DNA from 2 places in the Micromonospora sp. NPDC002389 genome. Region 1 is predicted to be linked to the other one. Evidence: riboswitches for the same ligand, from Rfam matches in the RefSeq annotation. Region 1 holds a riboswitch; the other holds the start of a gene.
The links. A riboswitch is a leader RNA that binds a small molecule or an ion and turns the genes downstream of it on or off. The one in region 1 is predicted to bind thiamine pyrophosphate.
Positions count from the first base shown of each region.

Region 2: it holds a riboswitch for thiamine pyrophosphate, as region 1 does, so the genes downstream of both, ABT008_RS27595 (ECF transporter S component) here and ABT008_RS02085 (thiamine phosphate synthase) in region 1, are expected to answer to the same signal.

Region 1 is NZ_JBEOWP010000001.1:459,795-467,262, reverse strand. It holds gene ABT008_RS02090 (ThuA domain-containing protein) at 1-2,087, opposite strand, end outside; TPP riboswitch at 2,479-2,588, shown strand; gene ABT008_RS02085 (thiamine phosphate synthase) at 2,583-3,209, shown strand; gene thiO (glycine oxidase ThiO) at 3,203-4,462, shown strand; gene thiS (sulfur carrier protein ThiS) at 4,477-4,677, shown strand; gene ABT008_RS02070 (thiazole synthase) at 4,683-5,501, shown strand; gene ABT008_RS02065 (thiamine phosphate synthase) at 5,561-6,292, shown strand; gene thiD (bifunctional hydroxymethylpyrimidine kinase/phosphomethylpyrimidine kinase) at 6,731-7,468, shown strand, end outside.
Region 2 is NZ_JBEOWP010000020.1:71,088-78,555, reverse strand. It holds gene ABT008_RS27625 (hypothetical protein) at 1-220, shown strand, start outside; gene ABT008_RS27620 (DUF6328 family protein) at 392-892, opposite strand; gene ABT008_RS27615 (sugar isomerase domain-containing protein) at 982-1,731, opposite strand; gene ABT008_RS27610 (alpha/beta fold hydrolase) at 1,873-2,703, opposite strand; gene ABT008_RS27605 (TIGR03943 family putative permease subunit) at 2,714-3,493, opposite strand; gene ABT008_RS27600 (permease) at 3,490-4,560, opposite strand; TPP riboswitch at 4,761-4,866, shown strand; gene ABT008_RS27595 (ECF transporter S component) at 4,936-5,526, shown strand; gene ABT008_RS27590 (ABC transporter ATP-binding protein) at 5,602-7,176, shown strand; gene ABT008_RS27585 (energy-coupling factor transporter transmembrane component T family protein) at 7,173-7,468, shown strand, end outside.

The DNA.
Region 1 (7,468 bases):
TAGACGCCGGAGTTGTCGTTGTTGCCGCCGAAGCCGCTGCCCCACTCGATCAGGTACATCGCGCCGTCGGGGCCGAACTCGAAGTCCATCGGCCGGATGAAGGTCATCCCGGTGAGCAACTGGTTGATGTCGACCAGTTCCCGCCCGTCGGCGCTGACCTGCATCGTGTACATCTTGGACTGGTTCCACTCGCCGAGCAGCGCCTTGCCGTCGTAGTACGCCGGCCACTTGCGGTCCGAGTCGAGGTCGGCGTCGTACCGGTAGACCGGGCCGCCCATCGGCGCGCCGCCGCCACCGATCTCCGGGAACCGGGGGTCACCCGCGTAGCCGTAGTCGACGGTGGCCGCGATGGCCGGCGGCAGGTTGGTCAGGCCGGTGTTGTTCGGCGAGTTGTTCACCAGGGCGGCGCAGTCGAACTTCGGCCCGCTCGGGCCGGACGGGAACTGGTAGTCGTTGTACGCCTGGTTCCCGCCGTGGCAGTACGGCCAGCCGTAGTTGCCGGCCTCGGCCACGATGTTCCACTCGACCAGACCGGCCGGGCCACGGTTCGGGTTGGCCGAAGCGGCGTCCGGACCGTAGTCGGCGACGTAGAGGGTGTCGGTGGCCGGGTCGATGCCGATCCGGAACGGGTTGCGGAAGCCCATGCCGTAGATCTCCGGCCGGGTCTTCTCGGTGCCCGGCGGGAACAGGTTGCCCTCCGGGATGGTGTACGTCCCGTCGTCCTCCGGGTGGATTCGCAGGACCTTGCCGCGCAGGTCGTTGGTGTTGCCGGAGGTGCGCTGCGCGTCGTAGTCTGCACGGCCCGGACGCTCGTCGATCGGCGTGTACGCGTCCGACTGGAACGGGTTGGTGTTGTCCCCGGTGGCCAGGTAGAGGTTGCCGGCCGAGTCGAACGTCATGGTGCCGCCCGCGTGGCAGCAGGTGTTGCGCTGGGTGTCGACCTGGAGGACGACCTTCTCGGAGGCCGCGTCGATCGCGTCACCGCTCACCGTGAACCGGGACAGCACGTTGCGCGCCACCCCGTCGTTCGGCGCGTAGTAGAGGTACACCCAGTTGTTCGTGGCGAAGTCCGGGTCGAGGCGGATGCCGATCAGCCCGTCCTCGTTGCCGGTGAAGACGTCGAGGTCGATGGCGGTGACCGTGTTGCCGGTGTCCGGCTTGACGATCTGCACCCGGCCGTCGCGCTCGATGTAGAAGACCCGGCCGTCCGAGGCCACGTCCAGCTCCATCGGGTTGCTGGTGTTGCTGTCCAGCGTCACCTTCTCGAAGCTGGCGGTCAACGAGGCGCCACAGTCGGCGTCCTGCACCCCGGCCGCGGTCCGGATGCCGCCGAGCAGGTGGCCGAGGAACTGCGGCTCCGCGTACGACTCGTTGGTGTGGCCGCCACCGGTGTACCAGGCCCGGCCGCCGTCGTAGTCCTGGCACCAGGCGATCGGGTGGTCGTGACCCATCGCGCCCGAACCGGGGGAGTAGCTGGTCTCGTCCAGCGTGGCCAGCACGTGCACCTTGCCGCGCGGGTTGGTCCGGTAGTTGTACCACTCGTCGAACCGGGACCAGCGATCCGGCAGATCCGCCGTGGACGGGTGCGCCGGGTCCTCCACCTTGACCGTGGCCTGCTGGTTGGCCGGGTGACTGTTGAAGTACGCCCCGACCAGACCGCCGTACCACTCCCAGTCGTACTCGGTGTCGGAGGCGGCGTGGATGCCGGCGTACCCGCCACCGGCTCGGATGTAGCGCTCGAACGCCGCCTGCTGGTCGGCGTTGAGCACGTCACCGGTGGTGGAGAGCCAGATCACGGCCTGGTATCCGGCGAGGTTCTGGTCGGTGAAGGAGGTGCTGTCCTCGGTGGCGTCGACGGTGAACCCGTGTTCCGCGCCGAGCTGCTGGATGGCGGCGATGCCGACCGGGATCGAGCCGTGCCGGAAGCCCGCGGTCTTGGAGAAGACCAGCACCGAGAACGGGTCGGCGTCGGCCTGCGGCGCCGGTGCCTGGGCGACCGGGACGGTCCGGGCGGGGGCGGCCTGGGCGGCGGGTGCGCCGGCGAGCGTGGTCGCGGCCAGGCCGAGGGTGAGAAGGGTGGCGGTCAAGGGCACGCGCGTACGGCGTGGTCGGAACACTCCGGTCTCCTTTGTCCTTGCCGGACAGGGGTCGCGGGGGCCGGCTCGCCGAAGACCGTCCCTGATGGAGCCGCAGCCGGAGGGCCGTGCCAGGGCTTCCGTTGCGGCATTATGTCGAATCGCTGAACAAATTAATTCCGGTGAATCGGTTCATGGCAAGGTTTCGATGGATAACGTTTCGGCATCGGTGGGCTGTAATTACCGTTTATGTGTGCGAAGCACGCGTTTCCCGGGTGTAAGGAGGGGTCCCCTGCTAACGCCTGCGGTATAGGAAGGGACCCCTGCTAACACCTGAGGCAGAGCCGTCGTCCCTGCGGGACGCACCTTGGCAGGTCAGCGGATCTGTCGTACGGTGGCCACGCAAGTGACCCACGGGAGCCCGGTCGACCGGGCTGAGAGGGGGGCTGTGAGCCCCCGACCGTCGAACCTGATCCGGGTAATGCCGGCGCAGGGAGGAGAGTTGCCGTGCCGTCCCTGGGACGACTGCATCTGATCACCGACACCCGGCCCGGGCGGGATCCGCTCGCCGTGCTCCGGGCCGTACTCCCGGTGGCGCGTACCGAACTGCTGGTGCAGGTCCGGGTGGAGGACTCCGCCACCGACCGCGAGGCGTACGACCTGACCCGACGGGTGCTCGCTCTCTGCGCGCCGTACGCGGTCGAATGCCTGGTCAACGACCGGCTGCACGTGGCGTTGGCCACCGGTGCGGCGGGTGGCCACGTGGGTGCGGACGACCTGCCGGTCGCGGCGGCGCGGCAGGTGCTCGGCCCGGCCGCCGTGCTGGGCGCCACCGCCCGCGAACCGGCGACGGCAGCCGAGGCGGTCGGTGCCGGCGCGAGCTACCTGGGCGTCGGACCGTGCCGGGCCACCACCACCAAGGACGGGCTACCGCCGGCGATCGGCGTCTCCGGAGTACGGGCGGTGGCCGAGGCGGTCACCGTGCCGGTGATCGCCATCGGCGGGGTGACGGCGGCGGACGTGCCCGCGCTGCGCGCCGCCGGGGCGTACGGGGTGGCGGTGGTCGGTGCGCTCTCCGCCGCCGCCGATCCCGGCCGCGTCGCGGGCGAGCTGATCGGGGCGTTGACGTGTTAACAGGGGGCCCTTCCTATACCGGAGGCGTTAACAGGGGGCCCTTCCTTACACCCGACGTAGCGGTGATCGGCGCAGGACCGATCGGGCTCGCGATCGCCTGGCGGTGCGCGGCGCGCGGGTTGCGGGTGGTGGTGCACGATCCCGCGCCGGGCTCGGGCGCCTCGCACGTCGCCGCCGGGATGCTCGCGCCGGTGGCCGAGGCGTACTTCGGCGAGCACGAGCTGACCGCCCTGCTCACCGAGTCGGCCGCCCGCTGGCCGGCGTTCGCCGCCGAGCTGACCGGGGCGACCGGCGTCGACATCGGCTACCGCACCGAGGGCACGCTGATGGTCGGGCTGACCGCAGACGACCTCGCCGAGGCGCGTCGACTCTGGGCGTACCAGCAGGAACTGGGGTTGCCGGTGACGCCGCTGCGCCCCTCGCAGCTTCGCGACCGTGAGCCGGCGCTCGCCGTCCGGGTCCGGGGCGGTGCCTTCGCCGCTACCGATCACCAGGTCGACCCGCGCCGGTTGGTGCCGGCGCTGCGGCTCGCCGCCGAGCGGGCCGGTGCGACGCTGGTCCCCGAGCCGGTGCGGACCCCGGCCGACGCCGGGGCCCGGGTGACCGTGGTCGCCGCCGGCTGCGGCTCGGCCGCGCTCACCGGGCTACCGATCCGCCCGGTCAAGGGCCAGGTGCTGCGGCTGCGCGCGCCCGACGGCGGTCCGCCGGGCTTCCGGCACGTGATCCGGGGGTACGCCGACGGCGAGCACGTCTATCTGGTGCCCCGCGCCGACGGCGAGGTGGTGGTCGGGGCGACCGTCGAGGAGCGCTCCGACCTGGCGGTCGGTGCCGGCGCGGTGCTGCGGCTGCTGCGGGCCGCGATCGACCTGCTGCCGGAGCTGGCCGAGTACGACCTGGTGGAGGCGATCGCCGGGCTGCGCCCCGGCACCCCGGACAACGCCCCGATCCTGGGTCCGTTGCCGGGCCGGCCGGACGTGCTGGTCGCCACCGGCCACCACCGGCACGGGATCGTGCTCACCCCGGTGACCGCCGACCTGATCGCCGACCTGGTGACCGGCGGTTCCCCCGACGCGATCGGCAGCCCGTTCCGCCCCGAACGCTTCGTCACCGACGCTGCTGCCGACGTCGCCGCTGCCGACGCCACCGCCGCCGCCGATGCGATCGGCAGCCCGTTGCGGCCCGAGCGCTTCGTCGCCGCCGGATCGGGCGAGGGCTCCGGCGCGTCCGGCGACGCCACCCGACCCATGCAGTGAACGGAGGATGCCTGATGGAGTTGACGGTGAACGGTGTCGGGCGCAGCGTGCCGGACGAGGTCACGGTCGCCGAGCTGGTCCGGGACGTGACCCCGCAGCAGCGCGGTGTGGCGGTGGCGGTCAACGGCGAGGTGGTGCCGCGTACCGACTGGCCGGCGATGGTGCTGCGGGGCGGCGACCGGGTCGAGGTGCTCAGCGCCGCCCAGGGCGGGTGAGCGGGATGGACCGCACACCGTCGATCGACGGGCACGAGACGGACTCCGGGACGAAGGGCTTCGAGCTGGGCGGCGTCCGGTTCTCATCCCGACTGGTCCTCGGCACCGGCGGAGCCGCCAACCTGCACGTGTTGGAGCAGGCCATCCGCGCCTCCGGCACCGAGCTGGTCACGTTGGCGTTGCGCAGGGTGGACACCGTGGCGGTCGGCTCGGGTGGCCTGCTCGACCTGCTGGACCGCTGTGGCGTACGCCTGCTGCCGAACACGGCCGGCTGCTACACGGCAGGTGAGGCGGTGAAGGTGGCCCGGCTGGCCCGGGACGCGTTCGACACCGACTGGGTCAAACTGGAGGTGATCGGCGACGAGCGCACGCTGCTGCCCGACGGGGTGGAGTTGCTGCGCGCCGCCGAGGAACTGGTCGACGACGGGTTCACCGTGCTGCCGTACACGTCGGACGATCCGGTGCTGGCCCGGCGGCTGGCCGACGTGGGCTGCGCGGCGGTGATGCCGGCCGGCGCGCCGATCGGCTCCGGGCTGGGCGTCAACAACCCGCACCACATCCGGCTGATCCGTCAGGACGTGACGGTCCCGGTGATCCTGGACGCGGGCATCGGCACCGCCTCGGACGCGGCCCTGGCCATGGAGCTGGGCTGCGACGCGGTCCTGTTGGCCAGCGCCGTGACCCGGGCCGCGGACCCGGTCGCGATGGCCACCGCGATGCGGTACGCGATCGAGGCGGGCCGCCTCGCGTACGGCGCGGGACGCATCCCGCGTCGCTTCCACGCGCTTGCCTCCACCCCCGACGACGGTCGACCCGACCTGTGACCCGCCACCTCGCCGATCTCGGTGCGAAACCGCCCCTCCAGGGGCCGTTTCGCACCAGGATCCAACCGGTCTCGGGTGTGGTGCTGCTGACGGATCGTCGGGCGGTGCGGGGGGACCTGTGCGATGCGGTGGCGCAGGCGGTGGCCGGGGGAGTGCGGTGCGTGGTGCTGCGCGAGAAGGACCTGCCGCGCGCCGAGCGCCTGGTACTCGCCGCCGAGCTGCGACCGATCCTGGCCGAGGCGGGCGGCACCCTGATCGTCGCCGGCCCCGACCCGCTCCTGCCCGAGACCGAGCCCGCCCCACGGATCCCCAGCACCTTCGGCGGGGCATTCGTCGCGCTCCACCTTCCGGCCGCCGGTCCGTACCCGCCACCCGTCGCCGACCTGGTCGGCCGCTCCTGCCACGACGAGGCGGAGTTGGACCGACTCACCACCGAGGACTATGTGACCCTGTCACCGGTCTTCCCCACCCGCAGCAAACCCGGCTACGGCCCACCGCTGGGCCCCGACGGTCTGGCCGCCTTGGCGAGTCGCAGCCCGGTGCCCGTTCTCGCTCTCGGCGGCATCGAGACTCCCGCCCAGGTCCGCGCCTGCGTGAGGGCCGGCGCCACCGGCGTGGCCGTCCAGGGCGCCATCATGCGCGCCCGAAATCCCCACCAGGTCGCCACCACCCTCACCACCGCCCACCACGAGCTTCTCCAGACGAGTTCGCCCCAGACCCCCCACCGCACCGGCGCCGCCCACGGCGGCACCTCCCAAAGCCCCGCCCCCACCATCCCGGCCAAGCGATGACCCCCACCCCGCCGGCCACCCCCACCGCGCCACCCGATGCCCCCACCAGCCCCTCGACGGGCGTCGCCCACGAAGCCCCACCCCGCCGCCTTCCCCAGGGCAGGGCACCCGAGCCGCCACCAGCCCTTCGACAGGCGTCGCCCACGAAGCCCCACCCCGCCAGCCTTTCCCAAGGCAGGGCACCCGAGCCGCCACCAGCCCTTCGACGGGCGTCGCCCACGAAGCCCCACCCCGCCGCCTTCCCCAAGGCGGGACACCCGAAGCCGCCACCGATCCGTCTCGACGGGCGACGACCACGACGGGGCTGCGGCCGACCGTGCCCACGCAGGGATCAAGCCTGACCGCCCGGAGTGGGCACGGTCGGCCGCAGCCCCAAACCGCAACCCCGAACAAGCAAGAACAAACAAGAACAAACAAGAACAAGCCAAGAGGAGACACGTGAGAACCCCAACGACCGTCCTCACCGTCGCCGGTTCGGACTCCGGTGCCGGTGCCGGCATCCAGGCCGACCTCAAGGTCTTCGCCGCGCTCGGTGCGTACGGCACGAGTGTGCTCACCGCCGTGACCGCGCAGAACACCCGGGGGGTGGACGCGGTGCTGCCGTTGCCGCCGCAGACGGTCAGCGACCAGTTGGACAGCGTGTTGTCCGACTTCACCGTGCGCGCGGTCAAGACCGGGATGCTCGGTACGCCGGCCGTGGCGGGTGCGATCGCCGAGGCGGCGGCGGCCGGTCGACTGCCGCAGCTCGTGGTCGATCCGGTGCTGGTGGCCACCAGTGGACACCGACTCGGGGTGGTGGAGGCGGTGGAGCGGCTGCTGCCGTACGCCCGGGTGGCGACGCCGAACAGCGCGGAGGCCGCCGCCCTCACCGGGGCGCCGGTGACCGGCGTGGCGGAGATGACGGCGGCGGCGCGGGCGCTGGCGGCGGGCGGGGCCGAGTGGGTGATCGTGACCGGCGGTGACGTGGACACCGGCGACGAGGCGGTGGATGTGCTGCACGGCCCGGACGGCACGACGGTGCTGCGGGCCCCCCGGGTGCCGACCCGGCACACGCACGGCACCGGTTGTTCGTTCTCGGCGGCGACCGCCGTGCGGCTGGCACTGGGCGATCCGGTGCCGGTGGCGGTCGCCGCCGCCAAGGAGTACGTGACCCGCGCGCTGGCCGGTGCGCGGGAC
Region 2 (7,468 bases), on a different contig from region 1:
GCGCTGGATGCGGCGAGCCGCTTCGGCGGCGGCCCTGGCTGCCGCGCCCGCCGGCCGGGACCTGCTGGCCCTGCGCGCCCTGGCCGGTCAGCCGCTGCGCAAGCTCACCCGGATCTCCCCGGACGTCGCCGAGGCGTGGCGGCGCGGCGACGACACCACCGTCAACGCCCTGGCCGCCCTAGAACTCCGCCGCCTAGGCCTCCACGACCCCCACCGCTAACCCACCCCACCCCACCCACCCCCACCCCACCCACCCACCGCCCCACCCCACCCACCGCCCCACCGGGTTGATCAAGAAGTTTTCGCCGCCCAAACCAACATGCCGTGACTAAAACTCCTTGATCAACCGCGTGGAGGCGACACGTCGCCGGACCTGACCGGCCCGAGCGGCTCAGCCTGGGGAGAGCCCGCTCGGGTCCTCCTCGTCGTCGATGTCGTCGTCGCCCCAGTTGCGGCGGCTGAACGGCAGGATCACCCAGAACGTGAGGAACCACAGGCCGGTGACCGCACTGAGCAGGAAGGCGATCGGCCGGGCGAGCACGAAGTCGGTGATCAGCAGCACCGAGCTGACCATCGCGACCAGCATGAAGGCGAGACCGGCGGTGGCCATCTTGTGGGCGAACTGCACCAGCTCCGGCTTGCGGCCCTGGCGGAACAACGCCCGGTGGAACGCCACCGGCGAGATGATCATCGCGGTGGCGCCGGCCGCCGCGATCAGCGCGACGACGTAGACGTCCCGCTGGAATTCTGTGGTACGGGTGAAGCCGTTGCTGAACGGCAGGGTGAGCAGGAAGGCGAAGAGGATCTGTACGCCGGTCTGTGCGACCCGCAACTCCTGAAGCAGGTCAGCGAAGTTCCGCTGCCACCGCTGCTTCTCGGTCTCCTTGGACACCGCGAACCTCCGAGGGAACACGCTCCACCCGGTCGGAACCCCCGACCGGCGGAACGCAGATGCCCCGCCGTGCACCACCCGAAACCGACTCAGGAACCGCGCCGGATCCGCCCTGCGTAACGGGCCTCCAGAGCGTCGTTGTGCGCGTCGCCACCGGCGATGTTGGCCGACAGATAGACCGGCGGCTGCTCGTCGGCGGCCAGCAGCCGGGCCACCACCTCGACCACGATCTGCTGGGCCAGCAACGCCGCCGTGATCGAGGAGACCGCGCCCACCGCACCGCCGGACGGCAGCGGCAGGGTCGCGTCCCCGTACGGGGCACCGTTGTCCAGCACCACGTCGGCGAAGTCGGCGAGCTTGCGCCCGGACGGATGGCGGGACTCCATCCGGGCCGAGTGCTGGGCCGAGGTGATCGCCACCAACGGATGACCTCGCGCCACGACCAGCGAGGCGAACTCCACCATCGCCCCGTTCACTCCCGAGTTCGAGGCGAGCACGAAGACGTCACGCGGGCCGGTCGGGGCGAGGTCGTAGAGCCGGTGCGCGACCGACGGGTCCCGCTCCAGTTTCGGGCCCAGCACGTCGGCCGGCTCCCCACCGTGCAGCACCAGGTCCCGCAGGGCGATCCGGTTGGTCGGCACCAACCCACCGGCCCGGCCGGCGATCTCCATCGCCAGGGCCTCCGAGTGACCGGTGCCGAAGGCGTGCACCACCCCGTCGGCGCGGATCGCCTCGGCGATCAGGTCGGCCGCCCGGCCCACCTGCTCCCGCTGGCTGGCCGCCACCCGGGTCATCGTCGCGGTCACCTCGGCCAGGTAGCCCTCGGCACTCACCGTCATGCTCTCTCCCGCCTCCCTCGGATCGCCGCCGCCGACGACCCCACCCAGCTTCCCGCACGACCCGGCCGTCTTGCCGGTCGGTCCGGACGGTCCGGACGGTCCGAGGCCGACGCGGCGCTCCCGCTACGACGCCGGCAGATGTCAGGCGGTCGGGCGGGCGCGGGACAGGATCGCCTCGGCCAGCGGCATCGGCGCCTCGTCCGGGATCCAGTGGCTGACGCCGGGCAGCTCGACGAGGCGGTAGTCGCCGCTCACGTGTGCGGCGCAGGCTTCGGCGGCGGTCCGTCCGATGGCGACGTCGCGGTCGCTCCAGACGAAGGTGGTCGGCACCGACACCGGGCCGATCGCCGCCAGCTCGGAGCGGGACATCGCCCGGTACCAGTTCAGCGCCGCGGTGAGCGCGCCCGGCTCGCGCAGCGGATCGGCGTACGCGGCAACCCGGGCGTCGTCGCCGACGTCGCGCAACAGCCGCCGCAACCCGAGCGCGTCGAGGGCCAGCAGCGTCTTCTCGGCCACGCCCGCCTTTCGGAACAGCAGCATGTACGCCGAGCGCGCCTTCTGCTGAGGGTCGTGCGACAGCGCGTGCGCCATGGCGGCCGGGTGCGGCACGGAGACCGCGGTGAGCGTACGCACCCGGTCGGGGTGGCCGGCGGCGAGCGCCCAGGCGACGATGGCACCCCAGTCGTGGCCGACCACGTGCGCCCGCGTCACGCCGAGCGCGTCGAGCACCGCCACCGCGTCGGCGACCAACTCCCCCAGCCGGTACGCCGCCACCTCGCTCGGCCGCGCCTGCGGCGAGTAGCCCCGCTGGTCCAGCGCGTACGTGCGCAGGCCCGCCCCGTGCAGGACGGGCGTCACCGCGTGCCACTCGCAGGAGTTCTGCGGGAAGCCGTGCAGCAGCAGCACCGGCTCACCCGACTCGGGGCCACCGGGGTGGATCTCGAACCGCAGACCTCGGGCGTCGACGTGCATGCCCGGAACGCTACTCGTACTGGCGCTTGGGTACCGGCACCTGCCGCCACGACTCGATCTCCAGGTACGGGATCTCGGCGTCGTTGACCGGGTCCCGGCCGACCCGGTCGCTGTAGCGGCCGACCACCTCGACCCAACTGTCGTTGGGCAGCCCGACCGGCACGTCACCGGTGAGCCCGAGTTTGATCGGTCGCCCGTCGGCGGCGCAGCAGGAGAGCACCATCCGGGCCAGGATCGGCTCGCCACCGGCGCCGGTGGCCAGGAACCCGGTGAGGACCACCCGCCGGTCGCCGATCGAGGCGCCCCGGTCGAACAGCGCCCGGGAGGCGTAGTCGAGCACGCTCACCTGCACCGGATCGCCCTCGGGCAGCGGCGGGTAGTCGGACTCCCGAGGGGCGTTCAGCGCGGTGCCGGCCTGCCCCGCCGCGTACGACCCGAGGGCCGGTGGGGCCACCAGCAGCAGTCCGAGCACAGGCAGGATGAGCAGCCAACCGACCCGGGGTTCGTGGTGGCCGTGGCCGTCGTGCTCGTCGTGGTCGGCCGTCACCGGGGCGGCACCGCTCGCCGGAGGAGTGGACCCGCCGCCGGTCGGGGCCGTCGCGCGGGGCACGGAGGGCCGCAGTTCGTACCAGAGGGTCATCACCGCGGCGACCACCAGCAGCAGACCGGCGGCGATCAGGAAGGGACGCAGGCCCTCCTTGACGTAGCGCAGATAGAGGTCGGTGACGCTGGCCCGGATCACCGCCCCGCCGAGCAGCAGCAGGATCACCGCTTGTGCCTGTCGGTTCACAGCAGCACCATCCCGACTCCGGTGGCCACCAGCAGGGCGACCGCGAACGTGGCCGGCGCGAACCGGAAGGCGAACCGCCGGCCGAAGACACCGGCCTGCATCGAGATCAGCTTGAGGTCGACCATCGGCCCCACCACCAGGAAGACCAGTCGGGACGTGAGGGAGAACTGCGACAGCGAGGCCGCGACGAAGGCGTCCGCTTCGGAACACAGCGAGAGCAGGACGGCGAGCAGCGCCAGCGCCAGGATCGACAGCCAGGCGTTGTCGGCCAGGGTCTGGAGCCAGCGCTCCGGCACCAGCACGTTGATGCTGGCGGCGGCCATCGCGCCGAGCACCAGGAAGCCGCCGGCGTGGGTGACGTCGTGCCGGACGGCGGCCCAGAAGGCCCGGCTCCGCCGGGGGTCGTCCAACTCCGGGCGGCGCGGCATCTTGATCCACTCGGTCCGACCGAGCCGCAGCCAGAGCCAGCCCATGATCATTGCCACGACCAGGCTGGCGACCCCCCGGGCGAGGACCATCTCGGGATTGTTGGGGAAGGCTACGGCGGTGGCGACCAGCACGATCGGGTTGACCGCCGGTGCGGCCAGCAGGAAGGCCAGCGCCGCCGCCGGGGTGACGCCCCGGCGGATCAGCGACCCCGCGATCGGCACCGACCCGCACTCGCAGCCCGGCAGCACCACGCCGGCCGCGCTGGCCGCCGGCACCGCCAGCGCCGGGTGCCGGGGCAGCGCCTTGGCCCAGAACGACCGGGGTACGAAGACCGCGATCACGGCGGAGAGCAGGATGCCGAAGACCAGGAACGGCACCGCCTGCACCATGATCGAGACGAACACGGTGGTCCACGTCTGGATGCGGGGATCGTCCAGCGTCCCGGCCAGCGGGTCACGGAAGATGATCAGCAGGACCAGCAGGCCCGCCAGGATCTCCACCGAGCCGATCCGGTCGCCGAGCCAGCGCCGGGGCGGCTCGCCGCCGCCAGGTCGGGCCGGACGTTCCTCGGTGGCCACGCCCGTCGGACGACCCGCCGGTTCACCGGCCGGCGCGGCATGGTCCGTATCTGTGCTCACCCTGTCGCCTCTCGGCCCTCGTGGATCGGCGGCCTGAGATTACCGTCCGGAGCCGATGACGTCGATGGATGTCACGAAACCGGGCGGGTTCCCGCACGCGCCGACCACCGCCGGAACACCCGTCGTCGGCACCCGGCATGACCTGCGTAGATCACATTGTCCGTCGATCTTCGAAGGTGTTAGCGTCGGCGGGACAACACCACCTCCGACAGGGGAGCGCACAGCGCTGAGAGTGCGGGTCCGCCCGCAGACCCTCCGTACCTGATCTGGGTAATGCCAGCGCAGGGAGTTCGGTCCACCTCCAGCCCGCCACGGCCCGGCCACGCCGGACGCGGCGTGCGTCTTGCCTGGTTCGACACTGGACTGGGAGCACTCATGAGCCAACCGACCACCACTCGATGGCGCACCGTCGACATCGTCGTGGCCGCGGTGATCGCCGTCGGCTTCGGTGTCATCTTCTGGGCCTGGGGCCTGCTCTGGCGGGCGGTCGACCCGGCCTTCGCCTTCTTCCCGGCCAGCCAGGCCGTCATGTACGGCGTCTGGCTGGTGCCGGCGGTGCTCGGCGGGTTGATCATCCGTAAGCCGGGTGCCGCGCTGTTCTGCGAGGCGGTCGCGGCGACCGTCTCCGCGCTGCTGGGCTCCGAGTGGGGCGGCATCACCATCGTCCAGGGCCTGATCCAGGGCCTCGGCGCGGAACTGGCCTTCGCCGCCTTCCGGTACCGCTCGTTCCGGCTGCCGACGGCGCTGCTCGCCGGTGCGCTGACCGGCCTGGGCGCCGCCCTGTTCGACTTCTTCGCCTGGAACGCCGCTTACGAGCTGGGCACCTACCGCATCCCGTACGCGCTGCTCACCGTGCTCAGTGCCACCGTGGTCGCCGGTGCCGGCGGCTACGCGCTCACCAAGGCGCTCGCCGGCACCGGCGTCCTGGACCGCTTCCCCGCCGGCCGCGAACGGAACCTGGTCTGACCTCGCCCGGTGGAGCCGGTCCGGCCGGCTCCACCGGGCCATCGACGGGTCGGGGACGAGGAGCGGGGGTAGCAGGTGGGCGAGGTGCGGCTGCGCGGCTTCGGCTGGCGGCACGCCGGGCGACGCGCCTGGGCGGTACGCGGCGTGGACCTGCGGGTACGCCGAGGCGAACGGGTACTGCTGCTCGGGCCCTCCGGCGCCGGCAAGAGCACCCTGCTCGCCGCGCTGGCCGGGCTGCTGCCGGAGGACTCCGGTGAGCAGGAGGGCACCATCGAGATCGACGGTCGGCCACCGGCCGAGGCCCGCGAGCGGGTCGGCATCGTCTTCCAGGATCCGCAGTCGCAACTCGTCATGGCCCGCAGCGGCGACGACGTCGCGTTCGGGTTGGAGAACCGGGGCGTACCCGCCGGGCAGATCTGGCCCCGGGTGGACGAGGCGCTGCGTCGGGTCGGCTTCCCGTACCCCCGGGACCGCCCCACCGCAGCGCTCTCCGGCGGCGAACAGCAGCGGCTCGCCCTGGCCGGAGTGCTCGCGCTCCGCCCCGACCTGCTGCTGCTCGACGAGCCCACCGCCAACCTCGACCCGGCCGGGGCCGACCTGGTCCGCGCCGCCGTGGGCCGCGCGGTCGACGACGACACCACCCTGATCCTGGTCGAGCACCGGGTGGCCGACGCCCTGCCGCTGGTCGACCGGGTGGTGGTGCTCGACGCCGGTGGCGGCGTCCGCGTCGACGGCCCACCGGAGACCGTCTTCGCCACGCACGGCGACGCCCTCGCCGCCGACGGCGTCTGGGTGCCCGGCCGCCGGATCCCGACCCGCCGGGCCACCACCGGCCCCGGCGAGGTGTTGCTCACCGCCGACCGGCTCGGCCAACCACCCCGGCTGGCCGCCACCGACCTGGCGGTACGCGCCGGTGCGGCCATCGCCGTGCTCGGCCCCAACGGCGTCGGCAAGTCCACCCTCGCGGTGCTGCTCGGCGGGCTGCTCAAGCCGGGCAGCGGGCGGCTGGTGGCCGGCGTCGACCTGGCCGGGGCCGACGCCGGCACCCCACCGCACCGGTGGCGGGCACCCGCGCTGGCGCGCCGGATCGGCTCGGTGTTCCAGGACCCGGAGCACCAGTTCGTCACCGGCACCGTCTACGACGAGCTGGCGCTCGGGCCCCGACGTACCGGCGCCACCGAGGCGGAGGTGCGCCGACGCGTCGACGAGCTGCTGCACCGACTGCGGTTGGATCGGCTGGCCGGGGCGAACCCGTACACCCTCTCCGGTGGCGAGGCGCGGCGGCTGAGCGTGGCGACCGCCCTGGCCACCGCGCCCCGGCTGGTGATCTGCGACGAGCCCACCTTCGGCCAGGACCGACGCACCTGGCGGGAGCTGGTGGACCTGTTCGCGGAGCTACGCGACGACGGCCACGCCCTGGTGACGGTCACCCACGACGCCGAGTTCGTCGCCGCGCTCGCCGACCGGACGCTGACGCTGACGCCCGCACCGGCTCACGGTGCCCCGCCGTCCCCGACCCCGGCCGCACAGCCCACCGCCGCACGGTCCACCGCCGCGCAGCCCACCGACGCGTGGTCCCCGACCGCGCGGTCCGAGGCCGCACCCTCTCCGGAACCACCACCGGCGTCTCCCCCGGTGGAGTTCCGATGATCGACTTGGAACCGGTCGCCCGGCCGGACGCGCCGCTGGCCCGGCGTAATCCGGTGGCCAAGCTGGCGGCGGCGCTGCTGTTCGCGTTCCCGCTGCTGGCGACGCTGGACCCGGTCGCACCGGCGATCGCGATCGCGGTCGAGTTGGCGGTCCTACCGCTGTTCGGCGTGCGCTACCGGGTGCTGTTCCGTCGGGTGTGGCCGTTGCTGGTCGCCGCCGTGGGCGTCCTGGTCACGCTGGTGCTCTTCGCCGCGGACCGCTCGGGCCGGGTACTGCTCGACGCCGGACCGGT